3 regions of the Cellulomonas sp. Root137 genome follow, and region 2 is predicted to be linked to each of the others. Evidence: predicted binding sites of a transcription regulator. Region 2 holds the regulator's gene; each other region holds the start of a gene.
The links. The regulator LexA, encoded in region 2, represses DNA repair genes until DNA is damaged. The targets are predictions, from matches to a motif close to TCGAACANNTGTTCGA.

Region 1 (6,934 bases), on a different contig from region 2:
CGGGTTGGCGGCCCAGACGATCGCGGCCGCGTTCATCGCGCTCGGGGGCAGGACGAGCGGCTTGCTCGCGATGACGACGACGACCAGCGGCGTGCCCGTCTTGGCGAGGGCGTCGAGCAGGGCGACCTGGCCGCCGACCAGCTCGAGCGTGGCGGTGGACCGGCCCTCGCCGACGAGCTCGATGCGGTCACCGACGACGGCGACGACGACGTCGGCGGCCTCGGCCGTCGCGACGGCCTCCGCGATCAGGGCCTCGTCCGGCGCCGCCGGGAAGACGACCTTCGGGCGCGGCTGGCCGTCAGGGAAGAACGCGCCCTCCGGGTCGACGCCGAGCGTGAGGATCTCGGCGCCGCGCGCGTGCGTGACCGTCCAGCCGGCTCGGGCGTGGGTGCGGAAGCCGTCGAGGACGGTCTGCGTCATCTCGCGCGGGTGGCCGTCGGGCAGCCAGTCGGCCTGGCCGGAGGCACCGGCCCAGTCGCCGAGCTGGGTGTGCTGGTCGTCCGCGTTGGGGCCGACGACGGCGATGGTCGTCGGCTGCGCGGAGAGCGGGAGGGTGCCGTCGTTGGTCAGCAGGACGAGCGACCGGCGGGCCACCTCGAGGTTGAGCTCGGCGTGCTCTGCCGAGCCGATGACCGCGGCCTGACGCTCGACGCTCGGGTGGCGGGCGTCCTCGAACAGGCCCAGCTCGAACTTCAGCGTGAGGATCCGGCCGACGGCGGCGTCGAGGGCGGCCTCGTCGAGGAGCCCCTCGTGCACCGCCTCCTGCGCGCCCTCGAAGAAGCCGGGCGTGGTCATGACCATGTCGTTGCCGGCCCGCACCGCCGCGGCCGACGCGTGCGCGTAGTCGGGCTGGATGTGCTGCTCCCACACCATCCGGCCGACGTTGTCCCAGTCGGTGACGAGCGTGCCCTCGTAGCCCCACTCGCCGCGGAGCACCTCGCCCAGCAGCCACTCGTTGATGGTGATCGGCACGCCGTCCATCGACTGGTACCCGAGCATGAACGTCCGGCAGCCCTCGCGGGCGACGCGCTCGAACGGGGGCAGGAACCAGGAGCGCAGCTTGCGGCGGCTGATGTCGGCCTCGGTGGCGTCGCGGCCGCCCTGCGTCTCGGAGTAGCCGGCGAAGTGCTTGGCGGTGGCCAGGATCGCGGTCGGGTCCGACAGACCGTCACCCTGGTAGCCGCGGACCATGGCCGACGCCAGCTCGCCGATGAGGAACGGGTCCTCGCCGAACGTCTCGCTGACGCGGCCCCAGCGCAGGTCGCGGGCGATGCAGAGCACCGGGGAGAACGTCCAGTGGATGCCGGTCGCGGCCACCTCGACCGCGGTCGCCCGCGCCACGCGCTCCAGCAGGTCGGCGTCCCAGCTGGCCGCCATGCCGAGCTGCGTCGGGAAGATCGTCGCGCCCTCCCAGAAGGAGTGCCCGTGGATGCAGTCCTCCGCGATCAGCAGCGGGATCTGCAGCCGGGTCTGCGGGGTCAGCTCGTGCGCCTGGCGCACCCGCTCGGGGGACGTGTGCAGGATCGACCCGACGTGCAGGTTCAGCACCAGGTCCTCCACACCGCCCTGGGCGTTCAGCTGCATCATCTGCCCGACCTTCTCCTCGAGCGTCATGCGCCCGACGAGGTCGGCGACGCGCTCCGCGACGGTCAGTGAGGAGTCCTGGTAGGGCGCGTTCATGAGGATGTCCCGGGGTCGGATCGATTCGACGATGATGTCTGCGGGACACCCTAGAGGAGCGTGAGATGACCGACGAGTACGACGCCGTCCGAGCCGTGATGGACACGGGCGGGCTCTACGTGGACTACGGCCCCGGGCTGGAGGCGCTCGAGGCCGAGCGCCTCGCAGGCAAGGAGCTGGCGCACGACTTCAACCACTCCCGGCCGGGGGAGGCGGCCCTGCGCACCTCGCTCCTGCAGCAGCTGCTCGGGTCCGTCGGGGAGGGTGTGTGGATCGAGCCGCCGTTCCACGTGTCCTACGGCACGCACGTGCACATCGGGTCGCACTTCTACGCGAACTTCAACCTCGTGATCGTCGACGACGCCTCCGTGGTGATCGGCGACCGCGTGATGATCGCGCCGAACGTCACCCTCTCGACCGCGGGCCACCCGACCGTGCCCGAGGAGCGCGCCGGCGGCCGGCAGTTCTCCCTGCCCGTGCGGATCGAGGACGACGTGTGGATCGGGTCGAACGTGGTGGTCCTGCCCGGTGTGACCATCGGCGCGGGGAGCGTGATCGGCGCCGGCAGCGTGGTGACGCACGACATCCCGTCCCGCGTCGTGGCGGTCGGGGTGCCGTGCCGGGTGGTGCGATCGGTGGACTCGGCGGAGGGCGGAGCGTAGGACCTCCCCCAACGATGTGTACAGGTCAGGGGCGGATGTCGGTGGCTGATCGTACACTTGTTCGATAGCCCGAACGGGCCGCGGGGAGGTTGACGGGAGGTGTCACGGTGACGGCAGTGCTCGAGTGGCGCGCGGTCGATGACCCACTGGTCGTTCCCACCTCGCCCACCTCGCCCACCTCGCCCACCTCGCCCACCTCGCCCACGATGGTCTGGGTCGACTCGGGTCGCGGTGCCCGTCCCGAGTCGGTGCCGGTCGTCCCGGCGGGCGCACGTGTGGTCGACCTGGCTGCCGTGGAGGAGTTCCCTCTGCCCGGTGTCGACGTCGCTGCGCTCGTCGCGATGCTCGGTTCCGTGCCGGTCGCGGAGGCGTCGGGGGCGGCGCTGGTGAACGGGGTAGCCGCCTGGCAGCAGGTCCTCACCATGGTCCAGGCTGCCCAGGCGGTGTGGGTTCGCGAGCTCGAGGCCCGCACGCCCGACGCGCTGCGGCACGTCCCGGACGAGCTCGCGTGCGCTCTGGTCTCCACCAAGCGGCACGCGGAGACGGTGTTCCTGCGGGCGTGGGGCACCGCCCAGCACCCGGCCCTGGCCGACGCGTGGGCGGCCGGGGTGATCGACACTCGCAAGGTCGACGTGATCTTGGACGAGATCCACCGGTCCGGGACGGCCCTGCCCGCGAGCGAGGTCGCCGTCGTGGTCGTCGACGCGGTCGACCAGGCCACGGAGATGACCGGTCCGCAGCTGACCCGGCACGTGCGCGCCACCCTGATCGCCGCTAGCCCCACGGTTGCCGAGGAACGTCGGCTGGCGGAGCGCGAGCGGCGCGGGGTGTTCCTGGAGCTGGCCCCCGACGCGATGGCCCGACTGATCGCCTACCTACCCGCCGCGGAAGCGACCGCCGCGTTCACCGCGATCGACGCCCTGGCCGGGCACGCCGCCATCGACGGCGACGACCGCAGCATCGACCAACGCCGCGCCGACGCCTTCTCCGACGTCTTCACCTCGATCCTGGACCGGCAAGCCACCCCTGACGGCACCGCGCTACCCACCCGCCACGGCCAGCGAGTCGCCCTGCACGTCACCGTCGCGGCCACCACCCTGGCCGGCCTGAACGACCACCCCGCCGCCCTCGAGTCCTACGGTCCGATCCCGGCGCAGGTCGCCCGCGAGCTCGCCCAGGACGCCACCTGGCGACGCGTCCTCACCGACCCCGCCACCGGACAGGTGCGCTCCGTGGGCTCGCAGTCCTACCGGCCCGGCGCCGACTTGACCCGCACCGTGCAGGCCCGTGACGTGACCTGCACGTTCCCGGGATGCCGCCGGCCGGCGACCAGGTGCGAGATCGACCACCGCATCCCCTACGACCACACCCGTACCCCGGGCGGCCACGACCAGACCTGCGAGGCGAACCTGCACTCGTTGTGCAAGCACCACCACCAGGCCAAGACGGAAGGCTGGTGGCAGGTCAGCCACGACGCCAGCTCCGGGATCTCCACCTGGACCGACCGGCACGGACTGACCTACGCCCGCCACCCCGTCCCCGTGCACTCCACGCCCGACGCATTCGTCCACCGACTGCCACCGCCGCGGCCCCTTCGTGGCGATCCACCCTTCTGAGGCCTGACCGCGACGTTGGCGCGCACGCGTATCGCCGTGCTGTCCGAGTGCACGGGAACCTGACCACGTCCGACGCGGTGCTGGCCGACATCGACGCCCGCCGGATCATCACGATCCTCAACCTCGACGTGGCGGGTAAGGGACCGCGAGGTCGGCGACGATCGCCCGCACCTGGGATCGCTGCGCCCTCACGATCCACGCCGAGCCGGGACTCACCGTGACCGGCGCACCGCGATGATGTTGTCCGAGACCTCCGCGGTCTGACCGTCCGGGCCGGAGGCCGTGCGACGCGGGGCCTCCAGCCGCTCGACCGACCAGCCGTCGCCCAGGTCGAAAGACGCCAGCGACTCCGCCGGCGTCGGGAAGACCCGGTGCTGGTCCCAGAACCACGGGGCCGACGACGCGTGCTCGATCACCACGAACAGTCCCCCCGGCGCGACCAGCTGGGCCGCGCGGTGCAGCATCTCCGCGCGCGGGAACTCCTCCGGTCCGTGGAGATAGGTCGCGGTCACGAGGTCGAACGAACCGGTCGGCATCGATGCGCGCAGGTCGTGCTGCTCGACGGTGACGAGGTCGGTCAGGAATGCGTCGGCGGCCGCCTGGGCGACCCGGCCGAGCGCGACGGCTGCCGCGTCGACCGCCGTCACGTGCCAGCCGAGGGATGCGAGCCAGAGGGCGTCGCCACCGTGGCCGCAGCCGAGGTCGACCGCGCGGCCGGGCGGGAGGGATCCGACGACGTCGACCACCACCGCGTTCGGGCGCGTCCCCCACGAGGGGTCGATCGTCGCGTAGTGCTCGTCCCAGTAGTGCTCGCCGTGCGTGTGCTCAGTCATGCGCGCCATCGTCGGCGGGGACCGCAGCTGCCGGCAAGCCACGTTGCCGGTCCGGCAACCCCACCGCCGCGACGAGCCGCCGCACGACGCCGTCCGGGTCGGCCTCCCACTCCGTCGCGAGCACCTGCACCACGCGCCAGCCGCCCGAGCGCAGGGCCGTCGGCTGCGTGACCCGGCGCTCGTCGAGGGAGTGGGCGGCGAGCCGCGCGGACTGGTCGACCAGCACGCCGACCGTGTGGGCGGCGGCGCCCGGGGGCCGCAGGGCCAGGTCGCAGCGGAACGCGGACTGCCCGACACCGGCGACGACCTCCACGCCGGCCGCGCGGACCGCGTCGGCGATCTGCTCCACGATCGGCGGGACGACCGCGGCCGGCACCCGTCCGGACCGCTCCCGCAGCCCCGCCAGCACCCCGGCAGCCGCGGCGGCGTCCCCGTTGGAGACCGCGTCGGCGTAGTGCAGGAAGCCGCGCAGGGTGTTGGCGCCGTCGTTGTAGACGTTGGTGATCGCGGTGTGCTCGATGCTGCTCACCAGCACCATGTGCCGGCGGGCGCGGCTGAAGATGACGTTGAGCCGCTTCTCGCCGCCGGCGTTGTTGATCGGTCCGAAGTTCATGCGCATGCGACCGTCCGGGCCGGCGGCGTAGCAGACGCTCATGAGGATCACGTCGCGCTCGTCGCCCTGGACGTTCTCGAGGTTCTTCACGAACAGCCCGACCACCTGGCCGTCCTCCTCGCGGGTGAGCTCGGCGTCGTACAGGCGGGCGAAGTCGGCGTCCTCACGCCCCAGCCGCTCCAGCGCGCGCTCGATCTCCGACTGCTGCGCCTCCGAGAACGCCACGATCCCGAGCGTCTGGCCGGTCCCGCGGGCCAGCAGCTCGCGGACCAGGTGCGCGATCCAGACGGCCTCCTGCGGGTTGGTCCGCTGGGTGTACACGCCGTCGAGCACGCGCATCGCGCTGATGCTCCGCTCGAGCAGGCCGTCGACGGCCGCGGCGACGTCCGTCGGCTCGGGGACCGACGCGACCGTCACCTCCAGCGGTCGCGCGCGGACGTGGGTGAGCGTCCGGTCCGGGATCGTGGTCAGGCGACCCTCGTAGAACGCCGCGTTGCTGAACTGGATGAGCGCCTCGTACTGGCTGCGGTAGTGCCAGGTGAGCATGGTCGACGGCAGCCGCACGGAGCCGACCGCGAGGAAGCTGTCGGAATCGAGCACCACGCCCACCGGGGCACCGTCGTCGTCCTCCACCGGCTCCTCCGTGGGGGGCGCGCCCACCTGGAAGTACCGGGAGGGTGGCAGCTGCATCCGGTCGCCGACCACGATCACCTGCGCACCGCGGAACAACGCCGGCACGGCCTCCTCGACGGGGATCTGGCTGGCCTCGTCGAAGATCACCACGTCGAACGTGGTCTCCAGCGGCAGGGTGTCCGACAGCGACGACGGGCTCATCAGCCACACCGGTCGCATCGCCGCGACGACCGCCCCCGGATCGGCGGAGGCCAGGTACCGGATCGACTTGTACGCGCGGACCTTGCCGAACTCGTGCTCCAGCTCGCGCCGGCCGGCCATCCAGACGGCCTTGAGCGCGCGGTCCTCCAGGTGCATGCCGCTCACGCTGCGCTGCGAGTGCGCGACCGCCTCGACGAACTGTGCGCGCAGCCGGGCGGTGACGACGTCGGCGTTGGCGCGCTGGAGCTCCGGGGCCCGCTCGGCCACGCGGTCCAGCAGGTCGGCCAGCCGGTCGCCGTCGAGCCGGCTGAGCGCGGGCTCCTGTGCGCGGGCCTCCCGCATCGACGCGGCGACGACGGCGTGCTCCAGCTGGTCCGGGGACGCGTCGAGCTGCCGCAGCGCGCGCAGGACGGTCGGCGCCGCCGCCAGGTCCCGCAGGGTGCCGGCCGCCGCGCGCACGAGCGCCTGCCCGTCGGCGCCGGTGAGCCCGCGCAGCTCGTCGCGCAGGGCGCTCATCGGCAGGTCGTCGGCACCCGCGACGAGCCCGGCCAGGTGCGTCCGGACCGTCCCGACGAGCTCCGGCAGCCGGTCGAGGACGTCGTTCGGCTCGGTGTCCGCCAACCGCGTGCGCCAGACCGCGAGCGGACCCGTGTACGTCCGGATGGCCACCAGACGGTCCGAGAGGACCGCGAGGTC
Region 2 (6,934 bases):
CTCGGAGGCGCCCAGGGGCGCGTCGGTCAGCCGGAACGGCTCACCCCCGTCGGCCTCGACGACGTGCACCTGCGGCTTGCCCTCCGGCTCGGCGCGCAGGAACGCGACCCACCGACCGTCCGGGCTCACGTCCGGCGACGTGTCGCGGTGCCCGCGGGTGAGCGGGCGGGGCGGGGCGCCGCCGTCGAGGTCGACGGACCACAGGTGGCCGACGTACTCGTCGGCGGTCAGGTCCGGTCGGACGACCGACACGATCGCGCGAGAGCCGTCCGGGAGGACAGCGGGGACACCGGGGACATGGAGGAGCTCGAGATCCGTAGGACGCACCCGACGAACCTACGTGGTGTCGCCGACAGACGCCGGTGCGGCCGATCGGCGTGCCGCTCAGCTGGTGCGAACGTCCTCGCCCGACGGCTCGACCGGCTCGTCGGCGTCGTCGTCCGTCTCGGACTCGTGCTCCGCACGCAGGACCGTGATCGCCGCCTCGAAGTCCTCCAGGGAGTCGAACGCCTGGTAGACGCTGGCGAACCGCAGGTAGGCGACCTCGTCCAGCTCACGGAGCGGTCCGAGGATGGCGAGCCCGATCTCGTACGCGTCGATCTCCGCCGAGCCGGCGCTGCGCAGCGTCTCCTCGACCTTCTGCGCGAGCAGAGCGAGGTCGTCCTCGCTCACCGGACGGCCCTGGCAGGCCTTGCGGACGCCACCGGCGATCTTCTCGCGGCTGAAGGGCTCGGTGGCCCCGGAGCGCTTGACGACCGAGAGGCTGGCGGTCTCCACCGTGGTGAACCTGCGGTTGCAGTGGGGGCACTGCCGGCGGCGCCGGATGGTCGACCCGTCGTCCGACGTCCGCGAGTCGACGACCCGCGAGTCCGGGTGGCGGCAGAACGGACAGTGCACCGTGATCCCCTTCGAGCCTGACGCGTGGCGCCCGGGCGACTGCCGGCGACGATCGCGTCGTGAGCGCGTGCGTGACGCTAGGCCACGCGTCCCGGCGTCGCAAGGTCGGTGCCGGGCACGCCGTGAGCGTAGTGCCGACGCGGCCGACGGCGGGGATGCGCGAGGGCGGTCATCTGATGATGACCGCCCTCGTGGGACGCACGGAGCCGATCGCGGCACCGCCGCGTCCGTCCAGCGGGGCGTCTTGCGCCGGCGACGAACTTCCCCTCCGCCGTCGGCCGCAGAGCGCGCCCGCCCTCCCTCAGTCGGCGGGGAGGACGATGACCTGCCCGGCCATCAGTCCGGCGTCGGGGAGCTCGTTGAGGCGGACGAGGTCGAACACCACGTCCCGCACGTCCTCGGTGGGTGCCGCGATGGACTCGGCGATCTCCCAGAGCGTCTCGCCGGGCGCCACGACGTGCCGCACGACCTCCTGGGCGCCCGCGGGACCGTCGGCCGCCGCCTGCGTTCCCAGCAGCGTGATCGCGGCGATGACGGCGGCGGCGAGCGCCCAGAGCACGGAACGCCCGCGCGCGGTGAGCCGGAGGTGGGACGCGGACGGCACCGCAGCTGCACGCTCGACGCGGGCAGTCGCCACGCGGGCGGTCGCCACACGGGTGCTCGTCGCACGTCCGGGCACCCGAGCCGGCACCAGGTTCGGCATCGCCGGTCCCATCACCATCGCGCTCATCACGTCTCTCGTTCCTGCTCGGCCCGGTGTCCCGGGGGAGAGCCTCGGTCGATCCCGCCCGTCGAACGCCTGTTCGTCGAACGCTTGTACGATGTCTACCAGCATCCGGCGACACTGTCGAGACACGATCGAACAGATGTTTGATCTTCGGTCCCGACATCCCTAGGCTGGCGGTGCAGCACAAGCGGACCACGAGGCACTGACACGCACGCCGGGATCCCCCGTCGTCGCAGGTCAGGACACCGCGACCGTGAGCTGGACGAGGCGGAGAAGGCTGAGCGTGCTGCGAGGCGGCCGCCGGACGGAGGAGGAGCGCAGTGACGGACTCACGGGACACGTCCCAGCCCGAGAAGGACCTGGCGACGGTGCACACGCTCCCGGACGGGGCACCCGGACCGGACGGCCTCACCGCGCGCCAGCGGCTCGTGCTCGACACCATCCGGTCGTCGGTCGAGTCCCGCGGCTACCCGCCGAGCATGCGCGAGATCGGGGAGGCCGTCGGCCTCACCAGCCCGTCGAGCGTGAAGCACCAGCTCATGGCCCTCGAGCGCAAGGGCTACCTGCGACGGGACCCCAACCGCCCCCGGGCCATCGAGGTCGTGCACGCCGACGACTCGCGGGGCGTCGGCACCTGGACGGCCCCCGACGGCAGCCGCTCGAGCTTCCCCGACCAGGGCGACGGCGAGCGCCTCCCCGCGCCCTCCTACGTGCCGGTGGTCGGTCGGATCGCGGCCGGCGGTCCGATCCTCGCCGAGCAGGTGGTCGAGGACGTGTTCCCGCTCCCCCGCCAGCTCGTCGGCGACGGCGACCTGTTCCTGCTCAAGGTCGTCGGTGACTCGATGATCGACGCGGCCATCTGCGACGGCGACTGGGTCGTGGTCCGCCGTCAGCCCGTGGCGGAGAACGGCGAGATCGTGGCCGCGATGATCGACGGCGAGGCCACGGTCAAGACGCTCAAGCGCATCGACGGCCACGTCTGGCTCATGCCGCACAACCCCGCCTACTCCCCCATCCCGGGTGACGAGTCGACGATCCTCGGCCGCGTGGTGAGCGTGCTCCGCAGCCTCTGACACAGCAGATCGGGCCGCACCTCGTGGGAGGTGCGGCCCGATCGCGCGTCCGGGGAACGGAGGTGCGGGCTCAGAACCCGAACTGGCGGGCGACCGAACGCACCGCGTCCGCCGAGTTGCGCAGCCCCGCGAGCTCCTCGTCGGAGAGCGGGACCGGGAGCCGCTCGCCGACACCGTTGGCACCGACGATCGCCGGCACGGACAGGCACACGTCACTGATCCCGTAGTAGTCGTCGAGCAGCGACGAGACGGGCAGCACCCGGCCCTCGTCCTTCACGATCGCCTCGATGATCCGCGAGCCCGCCAGCGCGACCGCGTAGTTCGTCGCACCCTTGCCCTCGATGATCCGGTACGCGGAGTCGACAACCTCCCGGGCGATCCCGTCGCGGACCTCGGCGGTCAGCGGCCCGCTGCCCCCCGCGCCGGTCCACTCGAGCAGCGGGACCGACCCGATGCTTGCGGACCCCCACAGCGGCAGCTCGGTGTCCCCGTGCTCGCCGGCGATGTACGCGTGCACGTTCTGCACGGCGACGCCGGTGTGCTGCGCGATGAGGTAGCGCAGCCGGGAGGAGTCGAGGACCGTGCCGGACCCGAACAGCTGCGACGGCGGCAGTCCGGAGATCTGCAGCGCGGCGTACGTGACCACGTCGACGGGGTTGGTGACCATCACGTAGACCGCGTCGGGCGCGACCTCGACGACCGCCGGCAGCACCTTGCGGACGAGGCCGATGGTCGCCTCCGCGAGGTCCAGCCGGGACTGACCGGGCTTCTGCTTGGCGCCCGCCGTGAACATCACCACGTCCGCGTCCGCGCACACCGCGAGGTCGTCGGACCCGACCACCTGCGCCATGGGCATGAACTGGATGCCGTGGCCGAGGTCGAGGGCCTCGGCCTCCGCCTTGGCCGCGTTGATGTCGTACAGCGCCACGGAGCGAGCGGCCCCCCGCATGAGCGCGGCGTAGGCCATCGTCGACCCGACGGCACCGGCTCCCACGATCGCGAGCTTCGACGTACGGCGGCCACTTCGGGACGGGGCCATGCCGACGTCTTCCATGTCCAGGCTCTCGGTCATCTCACACACCTCTGGGTCGGGGACGGGTCGAGGCTAGCCGGACGTGGCGAGCCGCTGCAGCGCCGCGATGGCCACCGAACGGTCCGTCGTCCGCCAGAAGTCGGGCAGCGAGCGCGTGAGGAAGTTCCCGTAGCCCGCGGTGGCCAGCCGGGGGTCGAGCACGGCGACCACCCCTCGGTCCTCGCTGGTGCGGATCAGGCGGCCGGCGCCCTGGGCCAGGAGCAGCGCCGCGTGGGTGGCCGACACGGCCAGGAAGCCGTTGCCTCCGGCCTTCTCGATCGCGTCGGACCGCGCGGAGCTCACGGGGTCGTCCGGGCGCGGGAACGGGATGCGGTCGATGATGACCAGCCGGCAGGTGGCCCCGGGGACGTCGACGCCCTGCCAGAGAGACAGGGTGCCGAACAGGCAGGTGGCCTCGTCGGCGATGAACTGGGACACCAGCGTGGGCAGCTGGTCGTCGCCCTGGACGAGGATCGGGACGTCCAGACGCTCGCGCATCGCGGCCGCCGCCGCGTTCGCCGCGCGGCGCGACGAGAAGAGACCGAGCGTGCGGCCCCCGGCGGCGGTCACCAGGTCGGCGATCTCGTCGAGCTGCGCGTCGGTGGCGGGCTCGCGACCGGGCTTCGGCAGGTGCCGCGCGAGGTAGAGGATGCCCTGCCGCGGGTAGTCGAAGGGGCTGCCGACGTCGAGCCCGTGCCAGGGCGCACCTGCCGGGGCGGGCGTGGACTCCCCAGCGAGGGAGGTCGGGCCGACGGGCTCGGCGTCGGGCCGGACCTCGAGGCCGACCGCACGGGCGATGGGGTCGAAGGAGCCGCCCAGCTCCAGGGTCGCCGACGTCAGCACGCCCGAGCGGCCCGCGAGGAGGTGGGTGCGGATGAGCCCGTTGACGGCGAGCGGCGCCGCGTAGAGCCGGGTGAGCATGCCGCCGCGGCGGTCCTCCGTGCGTGCGCACCACAGGACCGTGTGGCGGTTGTCCTCGGGGTCGGCGGCCATGCGGTCGGCCACCTCGTGCAGGGCGAGCATCGTCGCCTGGGCCATCTTGCGGCCGCCCTCCGGCGGCGCGTTCGGCCCGGTCTCGGGCTTGAGCACGCTGAGCAGCGCGCGCGTGGCGTCGCGGACGCTGGCCACCGCGTCACGGGCCGCGGGCGGCAGGCCGTCGCGGAACCGGGCCTCGGGCAGGCCGACCAGCACCGTGGCCAGCGCCTGGCTCGCGGAGTCGAGGTCGGTCGTCGGGACGCCACCGTGCCGACGGGCCAGGCGGGCCGCGTGCTCGATGGTGGCGACGGACAGCTCGGAGGTCGACTGGGCGGTCACCCGGTCGGTGAGCTCATGGGCCTCGTCGACGATCAGCACCTGGTGCTCGGGTAGGACACCGGGCGACCCGGAGGCCGCGATCCCCACCATCGCGTGGTTGGTGACGACGACGTCCGCCTCCCGGGAGGCCGCCTTCGCCTTCTCGGGGAAGCACTCGGCGAGCATCGGGCACTTGCCGCCAAGGCACTCGAGCGAGGTCACCGAGACCTGCCGCCACGCCTGCGCCGTCACACCCGGCACGAGGTCGTCGCGGTCGCCCGTGCCGGTCTCGTCGGCCCACTCCCGCAGCCGGAGCACCTGCGCGCCCAGGCTCTCGGTCGGCCCGGTCACGCCCGTGCGGGCGGGGGCAGGGTGCTCGGCCGCCCCCGCGTGCTCACCGAGGTCGAACAGCGTGCCGGTGTCGTCGTCGGGGTATCCGCCGGCGACCTTGTGGACGCAGAGGTAGTTGTGCCAGCCCTTGAGCAGCGCGATCGACGCGGGACGCGGCAGGTGCGGCTCGAGCGCCTTGGCGACGAGCGGCAGGTCGCGCGTGATGATCTGGCGCTGGAGCGCCAGCGTGGCGGTCGAGACGACGACGTGCTCGTCCTCCAGGACGGCGTGCCGCAGCGCGGGCACCAGGTACCCGAGCGACTTGCCCGTGCCGGTGCCGGCCTGCACCAGCAGGTGCTCGCCCTTCTCGATGGTCTCCGCCACGGCGACCGCCATCTGGTGCTGGCCGTCGCGACGGACCCCGCCGAGCGCGTCGACCGCGAGGTCGAGGAGCTTCTCGACGGAGGGGTCGGCGTCTGGCACCGCGTCAGCCTAGTGGTGGCCGCCGACGCTCACGGACGCGGCTGTGCGGCCGCCTCCAGCTCGGCTGCGAGGCCGGCGTCGACGCGCGCGCGGATCGCCGTGCCGTCGGCCGTGTGGTCCTCCGTCTGGATGTCGCCGTGCTCGTGCACCCGGCTGATCAGGTCACCACGGTGGTACGGGACGACCAGGTCGACCGAGACGCCGGGGCGCGGCAGCTGGTCGGCGATCAGCGCCTGGAGCTCCTCGATGCCCTCGCCGCTGTGCGCGGAGACGACGATCGAGTGCACCTCGCGCGAGCGCAGGCGGGCGATCGCCTCCGGAGTGGCCACGTCCGCCTTGTTCAGCACGATGATCTCGGGCACGTCCATGGCGCCCGGGATGTCCGCGAAGACGTGGCGCACGGCGGCGATCTGGCCCTCGGGGTCCGGGTGCGAGGCGTCCACGACGTGCAGGATCAGGTCGGCGTCGGCGACCTCCTCCAGCGTGGAGCGGAAGGCCTCGACCAGCTGGTGCGGGAGCGCGCGGACGAACCCGACGGTGTCCGCGAGCGTGTAGATGCGGCCGTCGACGGTCTCCGCCCGACGCACGGTCGGGTCCAGCGTCGCGAACAGGGCGTTCTCCACCAGCACGCCCGCGTGCGTGATGCGGTTGAGCAGGGAGGACTTGCCGGCGTTGGTGTAGCCGGCGATCGCGACCGACGGGATCGCGTGCTTCTTGCGCGACGCCCGCTTGGTCACCCGGCCGGGCTCCATCGCGGCGATCTCGCGGCGCAGCTTGGCCATGCGGTTGCGGATGCGCCGACGGTCCAGCTCGATCTTCGTCTCACCGGGACCGCGCGATCCCATGCCGGCTGCGGCGCCGCCGACCTGCCCACCGGCCTGCCGGGACATCGAGTCGCCCCAGCCGCGCAGGCGCGGGAGCAGGTATTCCAGCTGCGCCAGCTCGACCTGCGCCTTGCCCTCCCGGGACTTGGCGTGCTGGGCGAAGATGTCGAGGATCAGCGCGGTCCGGTCGACGACCTTGACGCGGACGATGTCCTCCAGCGCGCGGCGCTGCGAG
Region 3 (6,934 bases), on a different contig from region 2:
CGCGCGTCGGCACGGTCGGCCAGGTAGCGCCGGAACCGGCGCGTGATGACCTCGTGCATCGCGGCGGTGTCGTCGCGCGCGCCCTGCCCCTCGGGGCCACGGATGGTGAACAGGCGGTACTCGCTCTTGCGGGCCAGGCCGTCCTCGAACACCACCATCGACGCCGACTGGTACGTGCCCTGGTTGTGCGAGACGTCGTAGCACTCGATCCGCAGCGGCGCGGACGGCAGGTCGAGTGCCTCCTGGATCTCCTGCAGCGCCTGGCTCCTGGTGGTCAGGTCCCCGGCGCGGCGGGTGCGGTGCAGGACGAGCGCGTGCTCGGCGTTCCGGTGCACCGTCGCCGCCAGCTCGCGCTTGTCGCCCCGCTGCGGGATCCGCACCGACACCCTGCTCCCGCGCAAGCCCGTGAGCCACGCCTGCACCTGGTCGACGTCAGGAGGCAGCACAGGGACGAGCACCTCGCGCGGCACCGCCGACGAGCCGGCCCCGCCGTCGCCGGCCGCCGCCTCGGAGCCGTAGATCTGCTGGAGCAGGTGCTCGACCAGCTCGGCGTCGGTGACGTCCTCCACCTTCTCCACCACCCAGCCGCGCTGACCGCGGATGCGCCCGTCACGCACGTGGAACACCTGCACCGCGGCCTCGAGCTCGTCGCCGGCCAGGGCGAAGATGTCCGCGTCGGTGCCGTCCGCCAGCACGACGGCGTTCTTCTCGGTGGCTCGCTGGAGCGTCGCGATGTCGTCCCGCAGCCGCGCCGCGCGCTCGTAGTCGAGCTCCGCGGCGGCCTCCTTCATGCGCGCCGTCAGCCGCCGCGTGAACTTGGCGGTGTCGCCCGCCATGAAGTCGCAGAAGTCCTGCGCCAGGAGGTGGTGGTCGTCCGGGGAGATGCGTCCGACGCACGGCGCCGAGCACTTGTCGATGTACCCCAGCAGGCACGGCCGGCCCTGCTGGTGCGCGCGCTTGAACACGCCGGCCGAGCAGGTCCGGACCGGGAACACCCGCAGCAGCAGGTCGACCGTCTCCCGGATGGCCCACGCGTGCGCGTACGGACCGAAGTAGCGCGTGCCCTTGCGCTTGGCACCCCGCATCACCTGGATGCGGGGGAACTCGTCCGCCAGCGTCACCGCCAGGTACGGGTAGGACTTGTCGTCCCGGTACTTCACGTTGAACCGCGGGTCGAACTCCTTGATCCACGAGTACTCGAGCGCGAGTGCCTCGACCTCGGTGCCGACGACGGTCCACTGCACCGACGCCGCCGTCGTCACCATCTGCTGCGTGCGCTGGTGCAGGCCGGACAGGTCCTGGAAGTAGCTGGACAAGCGCGACCGCAGGCTCTTGGCCTTGCCGACGTAGATGACTCGGCCGTGCTCGTCACGGAAGCGGTAGACGCCCGGCGAGTCGGGGATCTCCCCCGGCGCGGGACGGTACGTGGCGGGATCAGCCATGCGGTCGAGCGTAGTTCGCGGCACCCACGTCACCGAACGGCAGGACCGCTACCGTGGGCTGATGGGCCCCCTGCACACGTACTCCGTCGACCTCACCTGGACCGGCGCCGGCCGGACCGGCACCTCGAGCTACACCGCGTACAGCCGCGATCACGAGGTGCGGATCGGGTCGAAGCCGCCGCTGCTGGGGTCGTCCGACCCGGCCTTCCGGGGGGACCCGTCGCGGTACAACCCGGAGGAGCTGCTGGTCAGTGCGCTGGCGCAGTGCCACATGCTCTGGTTCCTGCATCTCGCCTCCGCGGCGGGGGTGGTCGTCGTCGGGTACGAGGACCAGGCCGTCGGCACGATGCGCATCGAGGCCGCCGGTCAGGGCCAGTTCCGCGAGGTCGTCCTGCGACCGCGCGTGACGGTCGCCGCCGGGGCGCACCTGCCCACCGGCGCCGCGATCACCGACGGCGTGCTCGCCGGGATCCATCACCAGGCGCACGAGCACTGCTTCATCTCGCGGTCCGTGAACTTCCCCGTGCGGCACGAACCGGTGCCGGTGCGCACGGCGCAGACCGTCCTGCACTGACCGGCTCACGGACGTAGCCGAGCCCACGAACCGGTCGCGTCACGCCGGGACGCGCTGCTTGACCGCGCGGCGCTTGACCGGAGTCGCGACGGGCTCCAGCACCTCGGCCAGGAACCGTCCGGTGTGGCTCGCCTCCACCGAGGCGATGTGCTCGGGCGTGCCCTCGGCGATGACGAGCCCGCCGCCGCTGCCGCCCTCGGGACCCATGTCGATCACCCAGTCGGCGTTCTTGATGACGTCGAGGTTGTGCTCGATCACGATGACCGAGTTCCCCTTGTCGACCAGGGACTGGAGCACGCCGAGCAGCTTGCGGATGTCCTCGAAGTGCAGCCCGGTGGTCGGCTCGTCGAGCACGTAGATCGTCCGGCCCGTCGAGCGGCGCTGGAGCTCCGCCGCGAGCTTGACGCGCTGCGCCTCGCCGCCGGAGAGGGTCGGCGCCGGCTGACCGAGGCGCACGTATCCGAGGCCGACGTCGACGAGGGTGCGCAGGTGCCGGGAGATCGCGGGGACCGCGGCGAAGAACTCGGCGGCCTCCTCGATCGGCATGTTGAGCACGTCGGCGACCGTCTTGCCCTTGAAGTGCACCTCGAGCGTCTCGCGGTTGTACCGCGCGCCGTGGCAGACCTCGCAGGGGACGTACACGTCCGGAAGGAAGTTCATCTCGATCTTCAGCGTGCCGTCGCCGGAGCACGCCTCGCAGCGGCCGCCCTTGACGTTGAACGAGAACCGGCCGGGCGTGTAGCCGCGGACCTTGGCCTCGGTGGTCTCCGCGAACAGTCGGCGGACGTGGTCCCAGACGCCGGTGTACGTCGCCGGGTTGGAGCGCGGCGTGCGGCCGATCGGGCCCTGGTCGACGTGCACGACCTTGTCCAGGTGCTCCAGACCGGTCACGCGCTTGTGCCGGCCCGCCACCTGGCGCGCGCCGTTGAGCTCGTTGGCGAGCACGGTGTAGAGGATCGCGTTCACCAGCGTCGACTTGCCCGACCCGGACACGCCGGTCACCGCGGTGAGCACACCGAGCGGGAACGAGACGTCGATCCCCTGCAGGTTGTGCTCGTGCGCGTTGATCACCGTGAGCTGGCGCTTCGAGTCGACGGGCCTGCGCAGCGGGGGCATGGGGATCGAGCGACGCCCCGACAGGTAGGCACCCGTGACGGACTCCGCCGACGCCAGCAGGCCCGCGAGGTCTCCCGAGTGCACCACGCGCCCGCCGTGCTCGCCGGCACCCGGTCCGATGTCGACGATCCAGTCCGCGGTCCGGATGGTGTCCTCGTCGTGCTCGACGACGATCAGCGTGTTGCCCAGGTCCCGCAGGCGGGTGAGCGTGTCGATCAGGCGACGGTTGTCCCGCTGGTGCAGCCCGATGCTCGGCTCGTCGAGCACGTAGAGCACGCCGACCAGGCCAGAGCCGATCTGAGTGGCCAACCGGATGCGCTGCGCCTCGCCGCCGGACAGCGTCGCGGCCGGGCGGGTCAGTGAGAGGTAGTCGAGGCCGACATCGAGCAGGAAGCCGAGGCGCGCCTGGATCTCCTTGAGCACCTGCGCGGCGATGGCACGCTCGCGCTCGCCCAGCTGGAGCCCGTCGAGGAACTCGCGGGCCTCCCGGATGGGGAGCGTGCAGATCTCGGCGATGGACCTGCCGCCGACCTTGACGGCGAGCACCTCGGGCTTGAGGCGCGCGCCCTCGCACACGGGGCACGGGACCTCGCGCATGTAGGCCTCGTACTTCTCCTTGCTCCAGTCCGAGTCGGTCTCGTTGTGCCGGCGCTCGAGGAACGTGATGACGCCCTCGAACCCGGTCGAGTACTGCCGCTCGCGACCCCAGCGGTTCTTGTACCGGACCTTCACCTCGTGGTTCTGGCCGTGCAGCACCGCGTCCTTGGCCCGCTGCGGCAGCGCGCGCCACGGCACGGACGTGGAGAAGCCCATGTCGGATGCCAACGCGCTGAGCACGCGGGAGAAGTACTCGCTGGAGATCTGCGCCCAGGGCGCGACGGCGCCGTCGTCGAGCGACAGGTCCTCGTCGGGGACCACCAGGTCGGGGTCCACCTCGAGGCGCGAGCCGATCCCGGTGCACTCGGGGCACGCGCCGTACGGGGCGTTGAACGAGAAGGTCCGGGGCTCGATCTCGTCGAGCGTGAGCACGTGGTCGTTCGGGCACGCACGGTGCTCGGAGAACCGCCGCTCGCGCGTCAGGTCGTCGATGTCGGCGTCCACCAGCTCGACGACGAGGAGCCCGCCGGCCAGGCCGAGGGCGGTCTCGACGGAGTCGGTGAGCCGGCGCTGGACGCCCTCGCGGGAGACCAGGCGGTCGATGACGACCTCGATGTCGTGCTTGAGCTTCTTCTCGAGCGCCGGGGGCTCGGTGAGCTGCACGACCTCGCCGTCGACCCGGGCGCGGGCGAAGCCCTTGCTCTGCAGCTCCTTGAACAGGTCCGCGTACTCGCCCTTGCGGCCGCGGACGACCGGCGCCAGCACCTGGTAGCGGGTGCCCTCGGGCAGCTCGAGCAGGCGGTCGACGATCTGCTGCGGGGTCTGCGCGGTCACGCGCTCGCCGCACACCGGGCAGTACTGCGTTCCCGCCCGCGCGAACAGCAGGCGCAGGTAGTCGTACACCTCGGTGATCGTGCCGACCGTGGACCGCGGGTTCCGGTTGGTGGACTTCTGGTCGATCGACACCGCAGGCGAGAGGCCCTCGATGAAGTCGACGTCGGGCTTGTCCATCTGCCCGAGGAACTGACGCGCGTACGCGGACAGGGACTCGACGTACCGGCGCTGCCCCTCCGCGAAGATGGTGTCGAACGCCAACGACGACTTCCCGGAGCCGGACAGACCGGTGAACACGATGAGCTTGTCACGCGGGAGATCGAGGTCGACGTTCCGAAGGTTGTGCTCGCGGGCGCCCTGCACCACCAGTCGTTCATTCACGCGGGGAGTCTACGTGGCCCCACCGACAATCGCACATCTGTTCGACGTGAGTGAAACCACAGCCGGCCGACGTGCCACTCCCCCGGTGCCGGAGGATGCTCACCTCGTGGACAGACCCGACGCCGCCGTCGACCCCCCGCTGGTGCCCATCGGGGACTACGCCGTGCTCGGCGACGGCCGGACCGCCGCCCTCGTCTCCCTGCGCGGCTCGATCGACTGGATGTGCCTGCCGACGTTCGACTCGGCCGCCGCGTTCGCCCGCCTGCTCGGCACCGCGGACAACGGGCGGTGGCTCCTCACGGTCAGGGACGCGACGTCCGTGACCCGGCGGTACCTCGACGACTCGTTCGTGCTGGAGACCACCTACGAGACCGCGCACGGGACCGCCGTCGTGCTCGAGACGATGCCGCTGAACGACGGCCGGTCGGACATCGTGCGCCGGCTCGCCTGCACCCGCGGCACCGTCGAGGTCGAGCACGAGTGGGTGGTCCGGTTCGGCTACGGGGCGGTCGAGCCGTGGGTCCGCCGCCTCACCGACCAGGACGGCAACGAGGCCATCCGCGCGATCGCGGGGCCGGACTCCCTGCTCCTGCGCGGCGACCGGCTCCCCGCCCCGGCGGACCACCGGCACGCGGACCGGTTCACCTTGCACGAGGGCCAGGCCGTCGAGCTGGCCCTGACCTGGACCCGCTCGTGGGACCCCGTCGTGCCCCGGCAGACCATCGAGGACCGGATCGACTCCACCCGGATCGAGTGGGGCCTGTGGGCGCGCAGCTGTGCGTACCAGGGCTCCTACCGCGAGGCCGTCGTGCGCTCGCTGCTGGTCCTGCGCCTGCTCACGGACCACGAGACCGGCGGGATCGTCGCCGCCGCGACGACCTCCCTGCCGGAGGACTTCGGCGGCGAGCGCAACTGGGACTACCGGTACTGCTGGCTGCGGGACGCGGCGATGACGCTCGAGGCGCTCCTGGAGCACGGCTACCGCGACGAGGCGACGGAGTGGCGCGACTGGCTGCTGCGTGCCGTCGCGGGCAACCCCGCCGACCTCCAGATCATGTACCGCGTCGACGGTGGTCGGTACCTACCCGAGGCCGAGCTCGACCACCTGCAGGGCTACGCGGGGTCGCGTCCCGTCCGGGTGGGCAACGCCGCCGTCGGACAGGTGCAGAACGACGTGCTGGGTGAGGTGATGTGCGCCCTGGAGCTGGCGCGCACCGCCGGGCTCCAGGAGACCGCCGACTCCTGGTCCCTGCAGCGCCACCTCGTCGAGGACCTCCTCAGCCGCTGGCGGGAGCCGGACCGCGGGATCTGGGAGGTCCGTGGCGAGCCGCGGCACTTCACGCACTCGAAGGTCATGGCGTGGGCCGCCGTCGACCGCGCGGTGCGTGCGGTCGAGAAGCACGGCCTCGAGGGCCCGGTCGACAGGTGGCGCGCCGAGCGGGACGCGATCCGTGCCGACGTGCTGGCGCACGGCTGGGACGCGGAGCGCAGGACGTTCGTGCAGGCCTACGGCGCCACGCACACCGACGCGGCCCTGCTGCAGATCGCGCAGGTCGACTTCCTGCCGTCGGACGATGCCCGCGTCCTGGCCACGCTCGCGACGATCCGGGACGAGCTCGAGGTCTCCCCCGGGCTGCTGCGCCGGTACCGCACGGAACGGACCGACGACGGCGTCGCGGGCGACGAGCACGCCTTCCTCGCCTGCTCGTTCTGGCTCGCGGACGCCCTCGCGCGGACCGACGACGTCGAGGGCTCGACGGCGGTGCTGGACGTCCTCGTCGGCCTCGCCAACGACGTGGGGCTGCTGGCCGAGCAGTACGACCCGGTCGGGCGGCGGATGGCCGGCAACATGCCTCAGGCCCTGTCGCACCTGGCGCTCGTCCGGGCGGTGCACAGCCACGACCAGGCGCTCGAGCGGAGGAACCGATGACCTACACCGGCGACGTGCGGGCGGGCGGGCCGTCGGCTGTCCGCGTGCTCGACGAGCTCG

Region 1: a site for LexA is predicted at 2,392-2,407, ahead of ASD18_RS03090 (DUF222 domain-containing protein). Genes of this name have one in related genera too.
Region 3: a site for LexA is predicted at 4,974-4,989, ahead of uvrA (excinuclease ABC subunit UvrA). Genes of this name have one in related genera too.

Annotation. Positions count from the first base shown of each region.
Region 1 covers NZ_LMFG01000001.1:660,929-667,862, reverse strand. Annotated here, with positions in the region: gene ASD18_RS03100 (glycoside hydrolase family 3 N-terminal domain-containing protein) at 1-1,680, opposite strand, end outside; gene ASD18_RS03095 (sugar O-acetyltransferase) at 1,746-2,342, shown strand; gene ASD18_RS03090 (DUF222 domain-containing protein) at 2,450-3,958, shown strand; gene ASD18_RS03085 (cyclopropane-fatty-acyl-phospholipid synthase family protein) at 4,171-4,791, opposite strand; gene ASD18_RS03080 (AAA domain-containing protein) at 4,784-6,934, opposite strand, start outside.
Region 2 covers NZ_LMFG01000002.1:453,641-460,574, reverse strand. Annotated here, with positions in the region: gene ASD18_RS14600 (S9 family peptidase) at 1-327, opposite strand, end outside; gene nrdR (transcriptional regulator NrdR) at 385-897, opposite strand; gene ASD18_RS14590 (LysM peptidoglycan-binding domain-containing protein) at 1,199-1,627, opposite strand; gene lexA (transcriptional repressor LexA) at 1,945-2,697, shown strand; gene ASD18_RS14580 (L-lactate dehydrogenase) at 2,768-3,769, opposite strand; gene ASD18_RS14575 (ATP-dependent DNA helicase) at 3,803-5,875, opposite strand; gene hflX (GTPase HflX) at 5,905-6,934, opposite strand, start outside.
Region 3 covers NZ_LMFG01000003.1:289,045-295,978, reverse strand. Annotated here, with positions in the region: gene uvrC (excinuclease ABC subunit UvrC) at 1-1,442, opposite strand, end outside; gene ASD18_RS16420 (OsmC family protein) at 1,504-2,016, shown strand; gene uvrA (excinuclease ABC subunit UvrA) at 2,056-4,944, opposite strand; gene ASD18_RS16410 (glycoside hydrolase family 15 protein) at 5,051-6,874, shown strand; gene ASD18_RS16405 (MBL fold metallo-hydrolase) at 6,871-6,934, shown strand, end outside.